DNA from 2 places in the Oscillibacter sp. GMB15532 genome. Region 1 is predicted to be linked to the other one. Evidence: riboswitches for the same ligand, from Rfam matches in the RefSeq annotation. Region 1 holds a riboswitch; the other holds the start of a gene.

Region 1 (8,140 bases):
GAACTATGGCAACGGCAAGGCAGTCAGCAGCTTCGGCGCAGGCAGCGTATCGGTAATTATTCCCTACACCCTCGGCGCAAATGAAAAGGCTGGGAATGTGCAGGCGGTCTATGTGGATGCCAAGGGCAAGGTACACTGGCTCACAAACTCGGTCTATGACAGTGCGGAAAAGGTACTGCGTTTCAGCACCAATCATTTTTCCACCTACGGCATCGGCTATAAACAGGCCAACCCCGCATTTACTGACATTGCAGGCCATTGGGCAAAGGAAGATATTGAGTTTGTGGTAAGCCGTGGATTGTTTAGCGGCACTTCTGAAACCAAGTTCAGTCCGAATGCCGCTATGACGAGAGGAATGTTCGTCACCGCCCTCGGACGGTTGGCAAACGCCGATGTAAGCGGCTACGCAAAGAGCAGCTTCAGCGATGTGAAAAGCGACGCCTACTACATGGGCTACATTGAGTGGGCAAGCAAAAACAACATTGTAAACGGGGTTGGCAATGGAAGGTTTGCCCCGGATCAGTCCATCACCCGTGAGCAGATGGCGGTCATTATGAGCAACTATGCCAAGACCATCGGTTATACTCTACCGAAAGTTCATGTCGAAAACATCTTCGCTGACAATGGCAAGATCAGTGCCTATGCCAAGGAAGCCGTGAAGCAAATGCAGATGGCAGGGGTTATCAGCGGCAAAAACGGCAATCTCTTTGACCCGCAGGGTACAGCCACAAGAGCCGAGGTGTCTGCTGTACTGCGCCGCTTTGTGGAGCTGGCAATTTCCAGTGACACGGCGCAGGGCTGGACCATGAACGATTCCGGCAAATGGATGTACTTCAAGGATGGCAAACCCCTCACCGGCAAGCAGGACATTGATGGTGGCGCCTATACCTTTGACCAGTACGGCGTGACAGCGGATGTACCCAAAAATCTCCGCTATACAACCTACATCGTACAAAAGGGCGACAGCTTCTGGCTCATTGCACACAAGCTGGGATGCACAATGTCCGAGTTGGAACGGCTGAATAACAAGAGCCGGTTTTCTATCATTTACCCCGGCGATGTACTTCGAGTGCCGGAAAAGTAACAGAAACAACAAATCAATAGAGCTATGGGCAAACCCGGTTAAAATCGGGGGACGCAAAGCCGAGGGTCTAAGGTGTCTTAGGGCGCTATGATAGTCTGGCTGCCAAAACCCACAAGGGCGTGCCCTCTCCAAACAGAGGGTGCGCCTTTGTCATTTCTTACGGTTTTTAACGGAATATATGGCATCCAGATACTTTGACTTTGCTATGCGCTATGGCGAAAGGGATGCTTCTATGAAAACTTCTTGTTTTGATATGAGGTGGAAATAAAGACGGTGGACTTTATATCTACCATTTCCTTTACATACAATTTCATATCCAGATTGTAAAAAAGTCAGTATTTTGCCATTGGCAATCTACTGACTTTTTTTAGTGTGCCCGGCATGGGCACACTCTCAAGGGTGAAAGTCGTGTGTTCTGAAAGCTGTCATCAGCTTGCCGGTGAAAGTCCGGTCAAGGTAATCGCCAGTGAGCCTTGTAGCAAGCCTCCAGTGCTCTTGCCGTGGTCGCGCGGTTCATACAGGAGAATAAGGAGCCGGACTACTTCGCGTAGCCCGATTGTTGACCCGCTTTTTCGGAGCAAAAAATAATCGGGAGTGATAAAAATGAATCATACAGCCATAAGCGGAGCTGCCCCAACGGCAGCTCTTTATGCCCGTTTCGGCACTTATGCCCAAACCGGCTTGGAAGTATCCCGCGCGGGCCGCTATGTCAGGCTTTCGCGCAAGGACGGCGACAAAGAGGAATCGGACAGTATCGCCAACCAAAAGGAACTGATCCGCGCGTTTGCGCAGGATAAATCGGATATTGAAATTAAAGAAATCTATGAGGACGACGATTATTCGGGCGTGAATTTTGACCGCCCCGGCTTTCAGCGCATGATGGAGGACATTCGCAGCGGTAAGATCGACTGCGTTATTGTGAAAGACCTGTCCCGGCTTGGCAGGAACTACATTGAAACCGGCAAGCTGCTGGAACGCTTTTTCCCCTTTATGAATGTACGCTTTATCGCCATCAACGACGCCTACGACAGCAAGCATCACAACGCGCAGACCGACAGCCTGATTATTCCGTTCAAAAATCTGATTAACGATACCTATTGTGCGGATATCTCGAAAAAATCCGCAGCCAGTTTGAGGTGTGCCGTCAAAACGGGGAATACATCGGCTCCTTTGCGGCCTTCGGGTATCTGAAAGCAAAGGATGAAACCGGCCGCAACCAGCTTGTGATTGACGAAAATGCCACTCCCATCGTCCGGGACATTTTCCAATGGAAGATTGAGAGGCAAAGCGCCCAGGACATCGCCGATAAGCTGAACACCCTGGGGTCCCCTCGCCGCTGGAATATAAAAAGCAGTGCGGCTCCAACTACACCACGGTATTTGGCAAGGCCGCGCGCTCCAAGTGGACAGCGGTGGCGGTAGGACGCATTCTTAGAAACGATTTGTATGTCGGCGTTCTGACCCAGGGCATCAGCACCACGGCAAATTATGAGATCAAACAGCGCATTGCCCGGAGTTTTATCCTGAATCGTGATTGGACGAATCGGCTTATTGAGATGGGCATAGCGCTTATTATAACGGATTGCCCACGTATGGACAGTGATCTTTACAGAAGAAACACCGCTTTCACTTAGGAGCGGCGTTTCTTAAAAAAACTAAAATATTTTTGCGACCTTACTTGACATCAGCCCATTTGCATTGCTCGCCGGTTTAATCGGAACAAAAGATATAATTGAGCCTTCGGACCACAATTTTTATAAAGATACGAGAAGCGGGGTTGGTCGTTTCTATTGATCGGTGAACTATTCGGCGTTGCGCTTGACACTCGTCTCGGAATGGCTTGGTCACGCCGACTGGAATACTTGGCTGACCTATTGTGCTCACGCGAGCACAAAATTATCCACGATTATTGAAATCGACATTTCCATCGTTTCTTGACTAACCGAGGAATAACTTTTTGTGTATGTCATTGAAACTATACTGATATTCGTATATAATATATAGTGTCTTTTTATATCTGCACGGAGGTGAAATGCTTGAGCAGTTTGCAGGGATATATCTCGGCGCGAGAAGCGTCATACAAATGGGGCGTATCGGAACGGCGCGTACATCAATACTGCCAAGCTGGACGCATTCCGGGGGTCTCCCGCTTCGGGCGTTCTTGGGCTATTCCCGCTGATGCACAAAAGCCTACTGATCCCAGAAAAGAAAATACCATAAGGAAGTGAAGCCTATGCTGCGTATAGCCATCTGTGATGATCAGCCGAAGGAATTGGCAATCATCAATGAACACATAACAGAATACCTTGACACTCATACATTGGAGGCCGAGGTGAGAAGCTTTTCTCACCCAGATCAATTGCTCACCGCCATTGAGTCCGAAAGTTTCCATCTTTACATATTGGATATTGTTATGCCTATGGTCAGCGGCATTGAGCTTGGCAAGGAAATTCGACGTCTTGACCGTGAAGCGCAAATTATTTATGCCACTACCGAGCCGCAGTTTGCTTTGCAGGCCTATGCCGCAAGTCCTATCAATTATCTTGTGAAGCCCGTCGAAAAGCAGACGCTGTTTGATACATTGACCCTCGCCATCTCAAAGGCAGACCTTGCCGAGGAACAGACTTTTGCGGTTAAAACTGCGGATAGCTTACGGGTAATAAAACTGTCAGAAATCTTATGCTGTGAGTATAGTAATCATGCAGTCTTATTTTGGCTGTCAAACGGAGAGAAGGTGCAAAGCCGAACGATTCGAGAGAATTTTACGGAATACACCTCACTTATTTTGAAGGACAGGCATTTTTTGCAATGTCATACTTCATTTGTGGTCAATCTGCGGCGGGTGGAGCGCTTTGCCAAGGATAGCTTTACATTATGCGACGGCAAGATGATTCCCATTGCCGTTAAGCAATATGCGGCTGTACGGGATACTTATATGGACTATCTTATGGCAAGGAGGCGCAGTGATGACTGAACTCATACCAGACCTGTTACGAGCAATCATTTCAACTACTGCCAATGTCCTGCTGATGACATCCCTTTTGCAGCCGAAGTATTCTAAAAAAGCCACGCTGCTGACCATGCTCGGTGTTCTTGCTGCCGATTTAGGTACCGCTATTTACTGCTATGTCAGCGGAAACCTGACACTGCTTTCAAAGCTTGATATTATCCTGTTTGCGGTGCTTTGTTTTGCGGTGCGTCCAATGTTCAAGGACAACTTTATGCAGTGGCTGTTTTCGTATATTACCGTTCAAAATATAAGCGATACCGTAATTATTTTAAGCTTCCAGGGCTCAAGACATTTACCTTATCCTCCCTATGCGAATTCATTGCTGCGCATACTTCTGTTTGGTGCTTTTCTGCTGGTTTTATGGCGTTATGTGCGTCCGCTGTATCGACAGGCGGTGGAGCATTGGACGGCATATTTTGCCGTGGCCTTGGGACTTTACATTACCTTCAACTATTATGTTCTAACTGCGAATGACGTTGTGGCGATGCTGACCGAACAGGCCATACCACTGCTTTTGGTGATTTTTATTGGACTTGCCTCCTATGGTTCCATTTTACTTTCTCTTAAGAATCTTCAGAGAGAGTTTCGGGTCAAAGAGGAAAACCGAAAAATGCAGGCGGAACGGGAGTACCTGCAACTGGCCGCTGGCAATATGTCGCAGCGGTTGGAGTTGATGGAGGAAGTATCGGCCCAGAACAGCCGCGCTGCGCATGACCGCCGTCACTTCAACAATGTGCTTCTGGAGCTTTTGGAGCAGAAAAAAAGCGATGAAGCGGTTGTTTTGCTAAAAAATCAAAATCAAACGGCACACAAGATCAGTAAGGTTTATTGTGAAAATCCAGCTGTAAATGCCGCCGTCTGCCACTATGCAGGGCTTGCGGATCAGGCGGGTATATCCACAGAGATTGAACTGGATATTCCAAGAGACCTGACTGTGGACTCCTTAGAGCTTTCCATGGTGGTTTCAAACCTTTTGGAAAATGTAATCCGTGCCTGTGGAAAGCTGCCGCAAAATTGTTCTCCATATCTCCGCTTTACCTGCCGGAGCGTGGGACGGCTGTTGCTGGAAATGGAAAATCCCTGCACGGAGGATACCGTATTGAATGAAAGTGGTTATCCGATTGCACGTGAAGAAGGACATGGAATCGGCAGCAAAGGCGTGATTGCCTTTGTGAAAAAGTATGATGGCGAACTGCTGTATAAAATCGAAAAAGGTATTTTTCGTGTACGCATTTTGGTGTAAAATCACTCTGCTTCCTGTTTGTCAAGAGCAAATTTTAAGTGAATAGCTTTTTTTAAGTGTAAAAATGAGCCTTTTAAGTGTAAAGGCTCATTTTTTTTGCTTTTCGGGATATTCTCACAATAGAAATTTTAAAAATATCAACTTGTAGGAGGAAACGAATATGAAAGCAAAAATTCTCTCATTGCTGCTGGCGTCCAGTATGGTCATTTCTTTGGCTCTGTTCACAAGCGGCTGTGCGCAAAAAAGCAGTGCGTCTGCTTTGTGGGAGGCTGGGAGTACAAGAAACAAGATTGTGGTCATAAGCGATGTTCACATCGGAGTGGATGACAAGTATGCCGAAAATGTGGCGAACCGTCCAATATTGATTGATTTCTTAAAGCGGCTGCAAAGCACAAAGGATGTGCGGGAGCTGGTCATCGACGGTGATTTTCTGGATGAATGGTTTCTGCCGGTGGATTACCCCAGCTATACCGATGTGCAACAATTTTACAAGGACGTCATTGCCAACAATCAGGGGGTCATTGATGAACTGAACAAAGTAGCTGACAGCGGAATCAAGCTGGTCTACATACCTGGCAATCACGATATGACGCAGGGGGATGCAGTTTTACAGGAGGCAATCCCCAAAATTGTACAGGTTCGGGATGCCAAAGGGCTGGGAACCTATTACACAGGAGACCGAAACGAAATTGCAATTGAGCACGGCCACCGTTACGATGTATTTTCAGCACCGGATACAGTAACCAACGCAGAGTTGGTGGGTAATAACGATACCATGCTGCCGGCTGGCTATTTTTACGCACGTTATGCCGCTACATGGGTATTGGAGGGGCGCCCCAAAGTAGAAAAGAATTTACCTGTGGTAACAACGGTTCCCGACAAATCCGATGCTGACCAGTATGGTGCTTATCTGTATTATTCGCTCCTTAAAAGTATTTCCACAAGAATGACACCCAACGAAGGTCTTGAGGAAAAAATATTTGATATGCACATGGATGGCTTTGACGATTCCTATACTTATCTGGACTTTTATCCTGCCCAGCAGGCGGACGGAACTATTTCCGCGCCGGTGTTGTTCAAGAATATTCAGCGCACATGGGCGGAACGTCAGAGAGTCAATCAGGTCAAGGTTCCCAACAGCTTTGTTGAAGCAGTCGCCGGAGCCGTGGACTGGGAGTACTATTTCAGACAGGCAAAGGCGCAGTATCTGGAAAATCCGGACGAAAACGTGGACGTGGTAGTGTTCGGTCATACACATGTACCCTCATATCGTGCTATGGACAACGGAAAATACTACATTAACGAGGGCACATGGATTGACCATAACACCGACTATCCGGATGCTACCCGTACCTTTGCCGTCATTACCACCGGCGAGAAAACCACCCCCGCACTGTATATGTACAACGAGGACGGCTCTTTGACGGATATAGCCGCTAGTGTCAGCAAAGCAGCAGAAGCCGAAGCGGCATCCTCCGCAGATTCATCGGACAATGTGTCCTTTGATACCAAAGCGCTTGAAAATTACGGCGATGAAAACACACAGGCACGCTATGTAGAGGTAAGCGGCTTAAACGATACGACTGTGCAGGAAAAGCTGAATCAGGCGATGAAAGAGTTTTGCCTTGCACCAGCCTCTTCTTCCGAAAAAGATACCACTTACGATATTATGCCTGTTTTTGAAGTGCTGGACGGCGATTTGCTGAGCCTTAGAACCTACGACACGGCGTATACGGCGGGAGCGGCATACCCGGTTAGCTCCATACGCACCCAGCTTTTCAGCTTAGCTACGGGTGAAACGGATTCAGAAAATCTATGGGGCTTTATAAAGGACAAAGCCGCATTTAAGCAGTTGATATTAGACAAAAAATTTGGTTTTGCAGCGGCGGGAGTCGAGGGTGGAGTGCCCGAAGAAGTTAAAACAGCGGCCTATCAAAAGCTTGCGGAAAGCATCGACGCAGAAGGCTTTGCAACTCAGTTTTACTTTGGCGATGGCGGTAACTTAAATGTATGGTGCGAGGGTGAAAACCATGCAAGCGGAGACTATTGGCTGTTTGATATTCCTGTCACAGAGCTGGAGGGAATTGCAACAGACCGGCTGCTCCCCATAATTGATGCCATCAAGAGTCTTGGTAATTAAAATTCGGATATGATACTCAAGCACAAGCGACATTCCGAATGCTTCGGGATGTCGCTTGTGCTCTTGCCGGAAGGAGCGTGATGGAATGGAAAAGCGCAGGCGTGAGGATGTGCCGCTCCTTGCCCCCAATACAGAGGGAAATGTGTGGCCCAAGCAGGTTTGCCCGGTCTTTGAGCCGAGGGCCGGCGCGCCCGAGGGACTGCGGCAGTGCTGGTACTGCCGGTGCGCCGACTTTCATCTGGACAGGCCACGCTCATTGGATGTGGGCGTATGCTATTGGCCGAAAAAGATATCAAGATAAGATGGTAGAAAATTCAAACGGGAAGGAGGAGTTATCGATGCACATTGCTATTTGCGATGACAGCGCTCATGACAGAAAATCGCTGTGTCAGGCTTTACAGGCATTTTCAGTCGAAAACGGCTTGGGTGCCGAAATCGATTTAATAGAGGACGGTGAGCTTCTGCTCGCCATGGAACCGGAACTCCTCTCCGAAGTAGAGCTCTTTTTCCTCGATATTTACATGGAGCGTTCCAACGGCTTCGATGTAGCCAGGGTTTTAAGGGCCAGAAGGGTTGCGGCACCCATTGTCTTTCTCACTTCCTCTCCGGACTTTGCGGTACAAAGCTATGAAGTGGAGGCGTTTTCCTATCTGCTCAAGCCTGT
Region 2 (8,140 bases), on a different contig from region 1:
GGCTTGCTGATACCGCGGGCAAGCAGCACTCCAAGCGTAATAGCCACCACCAGCGCGACCAGCATCACGGACAGCATAATCAGATTGGAGATTTTCGCAAGCTGATCGTTCTCCGCCGCCCTTTCCGCCGCCTGATTGGAGTTATACTCATAGATTTTCGTAAACGAATCCATCAGGCTGCCGCTCACCGCGTTCGCTTCCACCAGCAAAACGCGCCGCACATGGTCATACTGGCCCACCTTTGCATAGGAAAGGCCCTGCTGCATATAAGTCTTGAAATCCACCCAGTCTGATTTCAGGTCAAAAAACAGTTCCTGATCGGCATCTTCGGAGATGCCCGCCTCATAGTTGGCCATGTCCTCTTCAATGATTTTAAGAAGTGCCTCGCATTCTTTTACGTAATTGTCTCTCAGCGAGTCAGCCTGCATCAGCAGCATTTCGGCCACGTTGTACCGAATCCGCTGATAAGAAGTATTGGCGTCCCCCGAATACAAAACCGCCATGGTGTTTTTCTCGTAGAGCATTCTGCCCGACTTTGCTAACGCATTGATATTCATAAGTCCAACGATGCCAACCGCGCCCGCAATAAGCGCTATGGCCAAGAAGCCTGCCACCAATTTCGTGGAAATTTTCATGTTTGCGATCCGTCCCATAAATAATATCCCCTTCCATGCAGTTGAAATGCGCTTTTTTCTCTCTAAATTTGCGTGTCTATTTTTATAATGCCTGAAAACGCGGAACCTTTTGGGCTCGGCCTCGTCCCTTAACTGCCCGGCTCTCAATTTTCCTGCATACACGCCAGATATTATGAACATCTTAAAGGCGTAATCTTGTTGACATTAAACTTATAGATTGTATATATCAATATATTTACCATTGTTTTGATATGATTTTCGACAGAGGTGCAATGCATGAGGACAACAATAGAAATTCTTCGCGGACTGCGTGAAGACAAAGATTTAAAGCAATCCGACATTGCCGGCTTAATTGGTACCACGCAGCAGCAATATTCCAAGTATGAGATGGGAGGAAGCGATCTTCCGATCCGGGCGCTGGTCATTTTGGCCGACTACTATGACGTATCGACAGATTATCTTTTGGGAAGAACCGACTGCAAAGACGGCCTTTCCGCCCTGAAGGAGCAGATAATCGACGGTACAACAGCAGGTGGGCTTCTCTCTTACGTCCTGTCCCTGGGGGCAGGCGGGAGACGGGCGGTACTGGAATACGTCTACTTGCAGCGTCTCAAGGAAAAATACGGTAGAAAAAAGTAGATCCACCGTTTTTCACCAGTTTTTCAAATCAAAAACCACGCGGTCCGCGTGGTTTTTCGAGCTCGAAAAACGGCATAGCGCCAAGCGGACGCTATGCCGTTTAAATCCGAAAGGCTCCTGCTCCTCAACTCTCCGAAGGGGTGAGGAACATGAGTGCGGCATGGATTGTACCGGCGCTGTTTTTGAAAAACCCGAGCTCGGCAACTGTAAATTTTTCACTGAGAATGTTGGCCCTGTGTGTCTTGGACTCCATCCAAGCCTTCACCAGTTCGTCCGGCGTTTTATGTCCCTTGCCCAGATTTTCGCCGACCTTGATAAACGTGACGTCCTCGTCTGTAAATGCCGTGGAAACGGACCGTCCGTCCGGTCTTTCGTGGGCAAACTTGGCGGCGCTTTCCTCGGCGCGTACAGCCGCAACCTCGGCCAGCTCAGCGTCTGCTTCAAAGGGTTCCAGCTCTTGCTTGGCGCGCTCCTCGTTGACCAGGCGCAGCACCTCGGCGGAAAATTCTTCGGCAGTGAGGGTTTTGTCTTCCTTTTTCTCCGCAGCAGCGGTGGAGGATGTATTCATATTCGTTCCCTTTTCCCAGGAAGCAGCCTGCGCCGGAACGGCAAGCGCGGCGGTAAGAGCAGCGGCGGCAAGAACCGCCCAAAATTTCTTCAGCCTTCTCACGATTAAAAACTCCCTTCCGCAAGAAGTTGAAATCGTGCCTAAAAGAAAAGCGAGTCTCTTTTTGATTGCTACCAAAAAGGACTCACTAAATTCCTAATGAGACATCAATTTCGGCAGCCCGGCTATCATAGTTTTTTCAAAACCTTAGACCCGTGGCTTTGCGTCCCATCCTTTCGGATGGTTTGCTATTATCGTTCTGTGTATCATATTCGTATATATGCGTTTTCTAAAGTATACGCGACTTTGTGTCAAAATGCAAGGCTTTTTGAAAAATCTTTTAAAAAATTTTCCTTTTTTGTCCCTTCCAAATCAGGACGCGGAGGGATTTACGCCGGTGTCGGTCAGCCGCGCACGGACAACCAGCCGGTGGCTGGACACCAAATAGGGCGTGCAGGTGATGAGTGTGAGTGTGTCCGTCTCCCCGGGGATGTCGGAAAGCACCCATGTTTCCTCAGGCAGCACGCTGAAAGACTCATAAACTGTATAGGTATACAGCGTCTCCCCCTCACCAAGGGTGATCTTGTCTCCCTCCCTCAGCTTGTCCAGATACCGGAAGGGACTGGGCCGATGTCCCGCGATGGCACAGTTGCCCTCCTGCCCCAGGCCCGCTGTTCCCACCACATGACCCACGCCGTAGCGCATCTGCCGCCCGGTGCCCTCCAGTACATGCTGCGACACGCCAAGTGATGGAATTTTGAGAATCCCCAGCCGGACATAAGCCTCCGGCGGCCCGTCCTCCGTCTCCTCCCCGGGAAGAATTCCACTCTCGTCCTCCGGCACAGGCTCGGCTTCATCGGTGAGAAGACTGTCCGCATCCTCGCCGGTCAGAACAATGGGGGCAGGGTCCGGCAGCGCTTCGGGGACAACCCCGAACAGCCGCCCCCATGGATAATCCGCCGCCTCTATGGCCACGGCCACAGCCACCAGCACAAGGCCCAGCACCATCATCAGGCGCGGGCCTCTTCGGCGCTTTTCAGTGCTTTTCCCCATCGTCTCTCCCTCTGTCATTCGTATTTTCCGTAAGCGTGCTTCTTTCGCCCAGGCGGCAAAGCAAAGCGGCATGTCCGGCAGGACGCCGCAACAGTGACACATTTTGTCGGTTTTCTCTCCCTCCGCAGAGGGGGTCCACAAATTTTATCATACCCGTTCCAGTGTTTCAACTTTGGAAAAGGCATTTATTTTTCTTCCATATCAAACACCTTTTCGGATAATGCTATATACCCGCGTTTTACTTCCCCTTTCGCCTCTTTTTTTGCGGTTCATATATTAGACTTTAAAAAATCCGAGCTTTCCGGCAAAAGCCGTTTTCAATAGATACCCCGGCCGAACACAGCATCTGGCCTTCGCCGCCGTGCGGCGACATAATTTTAAGAAATTTTGTGGGATTCACAGAGAAGGAGATTGTTGTATGAGAGTACGAAACACGAGAGCACGAAAAGGGAAGTCATTTTCCCTGCTGATGGCAGTGCTGCTGGCCATGCAGCTGCTGCCGCTGAACTTTGTTCAGGCTGTTCAGGAGTCGCCGTCCGGAGGATCGATGATGATGCCTCTTGTCGCAGGGGGCTCCCTAAAGGACCTTACTGATACGAAGTATCTGGTCATTCACGAAAATGATTATACCCCGTCGGAACAGAAAAGCGAAATCAAAATTACCGACCCCGCCACCGGTAACGAAATTCCGCCCACAAGCAGCGGCTCTTCCGGCATTTATTACAACGCCCCCTCCGGCGCAAATTTGATGCTGAAGCTGGGCTTCCATCTGGAGGAAGGCGAATCCGGCGTTATGACCTATGACTACGAGGAGGGCGACTTTTTCGACTTCCGGCTGCCCGAGGGGCTTACTTTCTCGCCCCTATCGGGCATTACCGTAAAAGATGGCAGCGGTGTAACCATCGGCACCGCGTCCATTTCCGGAAACACGCTCACCGTGGTGTTCAACGCCAACGTTGAGGGGCAGTACGGCATCTGGGGCAATATTACCATCAACGGTACTTTTAACAATATCGCCTCCGGTGCACCGGAGGAAACCTCCTTCAGTCTCGGCTCGCAGACAGTCGTGATTGAGCGCGACACCGACGATCCCCCACCGGCCCCGGGCAAGGTCAATCTGGATAAAAACGGCGTATTTCTTCCCAGCGGCAACATCCGCTGGACCGTTACGGTCACGCCAGAATCCGACACGACCAGCCTTGCTGGCTATCGTCTCGAGGATACATACAGCGCCAATCAGACCTATGCCACAGATTCCTTTACGGTAAAAAGCCTGACGGATTCCTCGCCCCGTACCATTATCGAAGCGGACATTGCCAAGGGCACAAATTCCATTTCCTACACCTTCCCCGAAGGTACGGAGGGTAAGCAGATCGTCACCTATGAGACGAAACTGAATTCCAGCGCCAACTCTGGTTCCGAAAAATTCAAAAATACCGCCAAGCTTTATAGAAGCTCCACCGACACCAATCCCCTGAAAGCGGAGAAGGAACTGACCTCCGGCGCCGTCATTCAAAAAGAGGGCGGCAACGTTCAGCCCGACAAAGAGGGCCGGATTAACTGGAAAATCACAGTGAACGTCCCCAAGGCGTATGACACCAATGGCAACGAAATAAAAATTACCCTTCCCAACGCTAAAATTATTGACGAAATGGACCCCCAGTTGGAGCTTCTCACAACTCCCGCTGTGCAGTACAGCTATAACGGCTCGGCTTTTGACACCGTTTCCCCTACAACCGCCGACGAGCCTGGAAAATACAGCTTTGTTGAGGCCAATCCTCCTACTGCCCCTAAGCATACGCTGACCTATCTGTTTGCCTCTCCCCAGCCCCAATCCGGCGACACCGTGGTGCTTACTTACTCCACCAAGGTGAAGGACTGGGACACCGTGGCTAATAACAACACGCAGTTGGAATTCACCAACAACGCGCGCTTTGAGTGGACGTGGGACCCCAACGGCGACGGAGGCTCCACCATCTCCTTCGGCACGGGCGAGGTGAAGAAGGAGTCTCAGCAATACGGCTACATCGCCAAGTCCACCCCGGGCCCCAACCCGGCCAACTTTGTGGGCGAAAGCAGCCGTTACATCAAGTGGACCACCACCGTCAACAGCAACCATGTGAAGCTGACGGCCCCCGTTGTCAAGGATTTCATTCAGGCAGGGCACGAGCTGTTCATAGACAGCACTGACCACAAGTTTACCGTGAAGAGCCAGACGACAGGCGGAGCCGTTACCACCATTGACACGTACACCGCCTTCTCTGGCTCCGCCCAGACTGGCAGCTCAACCACACTCACTGCCAGCGGTGCGGACAAGAGCGGGTTTACCCTTGAACTCCCCTCCACCGCAGACTGCACGGACAGTTATATTATCGAATACTACACCTATGTGACGGACAGCGGCCTTGAAAAGCTGTATAAGGGCAAGGGCCACACCTCTCCCAATACCACCGAAGCGTTCGTCAACAACACGGAGCTGTGGCTCGGACTTACCAAGTCCGGCGAAGCCTCTGCCGAGAAAAAATTCAACCTCGAAATGCTGAACAAGCGCGGCACCAGCTACAACGTGGCCGACCGCTCCATTCAGTGGACCGTGGTGGCCAACCGCAACCAGCTTCCCCTGACGGGCGCAACTATCTCCGATCAACTTCCAGAGGGCTTGGAGCTGTGGGTCGATGCAACCCACAAGTTTGAAATTCAGGCCATGACCGGCAGCGCGAAATCCGTCAAAACGGAGCTGATTTATGGCGTGAGCCTTTCGTCTCCCGCCGAGCTGACCGGGACCAAGCGTGAGGCGTATCCCGGCGAGGATGAAAGCAAAGGCTTCCTGATCTCCCTGCCAACCTCCACCTCTGCCCAGTTCACCGTCACCTTCTGGACAAAAGTGACGGACGACTTCCTAAAGAAAATCGGAGACGGCAGCGGCTTCTGGGACACGAATAAGCAGCACAAGTTCCCCAATACAGCAACGCTGAATTGGACGAATCTCGGAGGCGGCTCCGAATCGGACACCTACACCGTAACCGGTAAAAATCCCATGATCTCCAAGAAAACCATCGGCACCAGCAACGAAATCATTTCGTGGGAGGCAGTCATCAACCCCTCCAAGGTTCTTCTGCAAAATGGCAAAGTCACGGACACCCTGCACGCCAAAATTGAGCTGATTGACCGGCCGGAAAGCACCCTTGACGAGCGGCAGCCGGTGCTCGGAGACAACTCCATCCAGCTTTACGAAATCAACGTGGACAAAGACGGAAATCAGACCGGTGCAAAAACCTTTGTTTCCTTGAAGAAGCTGGCCACGGAGACACCGGCGGAAACGGGCGCGTATTACACCTATGCCGATAACGGCGAAGACGGGAATCACGTTCTCACGCTCTACCTTCCTCATAACACCAGCAACGCCTATCTCCTGCAATTTGACACCGCGCTGAAAAAGAACGAAACCACCAACGGCATCACCAACAAAATCGAATTGGAAGATTCCACAATGAAGGATGGGAAGGAAGTCACCAATATCAATGTGACGGAGGCCTCCGCCATTGGCGGGATGTACGCCAATCAGATTACCGTCAAAAAATTAGCGGACGCCGCGCCGTCCAACTCCGGCTCCACTGCGTCCACGGACCTGTCCGGTGCGGAATTTGCCCTTCTGAACAGCGCAAACGGCAATGTCAAAAAGAATGAAACTGCATTCAACGAGGGCACAGGCGGTAAAGCGCTGCGTGCTGTTGAGCGGAAAACCGATACCAGCGGAGAAGCTCTTTTCAACAACCTGCCCGCATGGGTCTTCAAGGTTCAGGAAACAAAGCCGCCCCACGGCTATCTCCTGCCTGCCAATCCCGCCGACAGAATCCACACGGTTAATAACGGCAATCCCATCAGCAAGACAAACCAGGACCTAAACAATGTGACGATCACCAACACGCTTGCAAAGGTGGATGTGGAACTTAAGAAAATTGGAGAGGCGAACGAAGCCCTCTCCGGCGGCTTGTTCGGGCTGTATAACAAAGCCGACGACAGCCTTGTACAAAGTGTGCCCGCCTCCGGCGACCCCGACAGAGGTCAGGTAAAGTTCACCGGCGTGGAGTTTGGCGACTACTACATTCGGGAAATCACCCCGCCCGACAACCACGAAAAGACCTTTGAAAAAATTTACGTTAAGGTCGATTATAAGCCGGGCAGCTACACCGAAGCCCAGCCTACCTACTCGACGGACGGCGTTACCTACGCCGCAGTATCCACGCCCCTGACCCTGAAAAACGACGCTACCCCCATCAACGGCGGGGTCAATCCCGACATTGCTTTCTACAAGCTGCGCACCGACAATAATTCCGCCAATCCCAACAGGGGAATCGGTCCTCTGCCCGCCGCGCAGTTTGCCCTGAAAACCTACCCGGGCGGAGCACAGGTGGGCGCCGTTCAGAATCCCGATTCTGTTTCCGGCAAGGTGGCCTTCTCCGACGTTCCTTTTGGGAAATACGCCATTTATGAAACAGTTCCCGCCGGATATCTGAACCCCAATGCCAACCCCGACGCTACCCCCGTCTTTTGGGTGGATGTCAACTATAAGACAACAGGCGCCACCACAGGTCTGCGGGTCCGGCTGTACGACAATTCCGCATTGACCGGCACCCCGCTCTTTGACTCTCAGGGCATCGACGCCACTGCCGTTCTGCCCGAAGTGGTTAACCTCGCGGCTGTGGCAGATGTGTCCTTTGCAAAGGAAAGCACTTCCTCCGCCACTACAATCATCAACGGCGGCACCTTCCAGATTCAGGGGCAGGCCGCTGCGGGCTTCCTCGCCTCCGTAACCGGCGGCACCATCGATCCCACCACCGGTATCTACACCGCAACCGCCACTGCTGTAAGCGGCGTGGTAACATTTAAGAACGTCCCCGTAAACGCGCCGGGCGAGACGTACACCATCAAGGAAATCACCCCTCCCTCCGGCTATTACTCCACCGAAAAGCAGCTCAAAGCGGAGGTCCGGTGGAACGCCGATCAAACGACGCTGCTCCCGCTTGTCTATTGGGATACGAACGGCAGCGTAACAGCGGCCCCCGCTCTTCAAAACGCCCCCGTTCCCTCCTCCCCCTCCTCCGGAAGAGCCTCGGTTATGAAGGAAGATGAAGATGGCAAGCCTCTGGCAGGCGCGGAATTTACCCTCTATGACTCCACGGGCAAGGCGATTGCCAGCACGGTT

What was found. A riboswitch is a leader RNA that binds a small molecule or an ion and turns the genes downstream of it on or off. The one in region 1 is predicted to bind cyclic di-GMP.
Region 2: linked by a shared signal. The riboswitch ahead of ABVS15_RS11145 (CAP domain-containing protein) and the one ahead of ABVS15_RS12050 (recombinase family protein) in region 1 are both predicted to bind cyclic di-GMP.

What each region holds. Positions count from the first base shown of each region.
Region 1 is NZ_JBEVTO010000010.1:862-9,001, forward strand. Features, by position in the region: partial or broken gene ABVS15_RS12045 (S-layer homology domain-containing protein) at 1-1,084, shown strand, start outside; cyclic di-GMP riboswitch class I at 1,102-1,191, shown strand; gene ABVS15_RS12050 (recombinase family protein) at 1,688-2,275, shown strand; gene ABVS15_RS12055 (recombinase family protein) at 2,308-2,505, shown strand; gene ABVS15_RS12060 (LytR/AlgR family response regulator transcription factor) at 3,317-4,057, shown strand; gene ABVS15_RS12065 (GHKL domain-containing protein) at 4,050-5,336, shown strand; gene ABVS15_RS12070 (metallophosphoesterase) at 5,497-7,476, shown strand; gene ABVS15_RS12075 (hypothetical protein) at 7,562-7,777, shown strand; gene ABVS15_RS12080 (LytR/AlgR family response regulator transcription factor) at 7,815-8,140, shown strand, end outside.
Region 2 is NZ_JBEVTO010000008.1:131,797-139,936, reverse strand. Features, by position in the region: gene ABVS15_RS11155 (methyl-accepting chemotaxis protein) at 1-653, opposite strand, end outside; gene ABVS15_RS11150 (helix-turn-helix domain-containing protein) at 912-1,274, shown strand; gene ABVS15_RS11145 (CAP domain-containing protein) at 1,399-1,944, opposite strand; cyclic di-GMP riboswitch class I at 2,054-2,141, opposite strand; gene ABVS15_RS11140 (class D sortase) at 2,254-2,952, opposite strand; gene ABVS15_RS11135 (SpaA isopeptide-forming pilin-related protein) at 3,353-8,140, shown strand, end outside.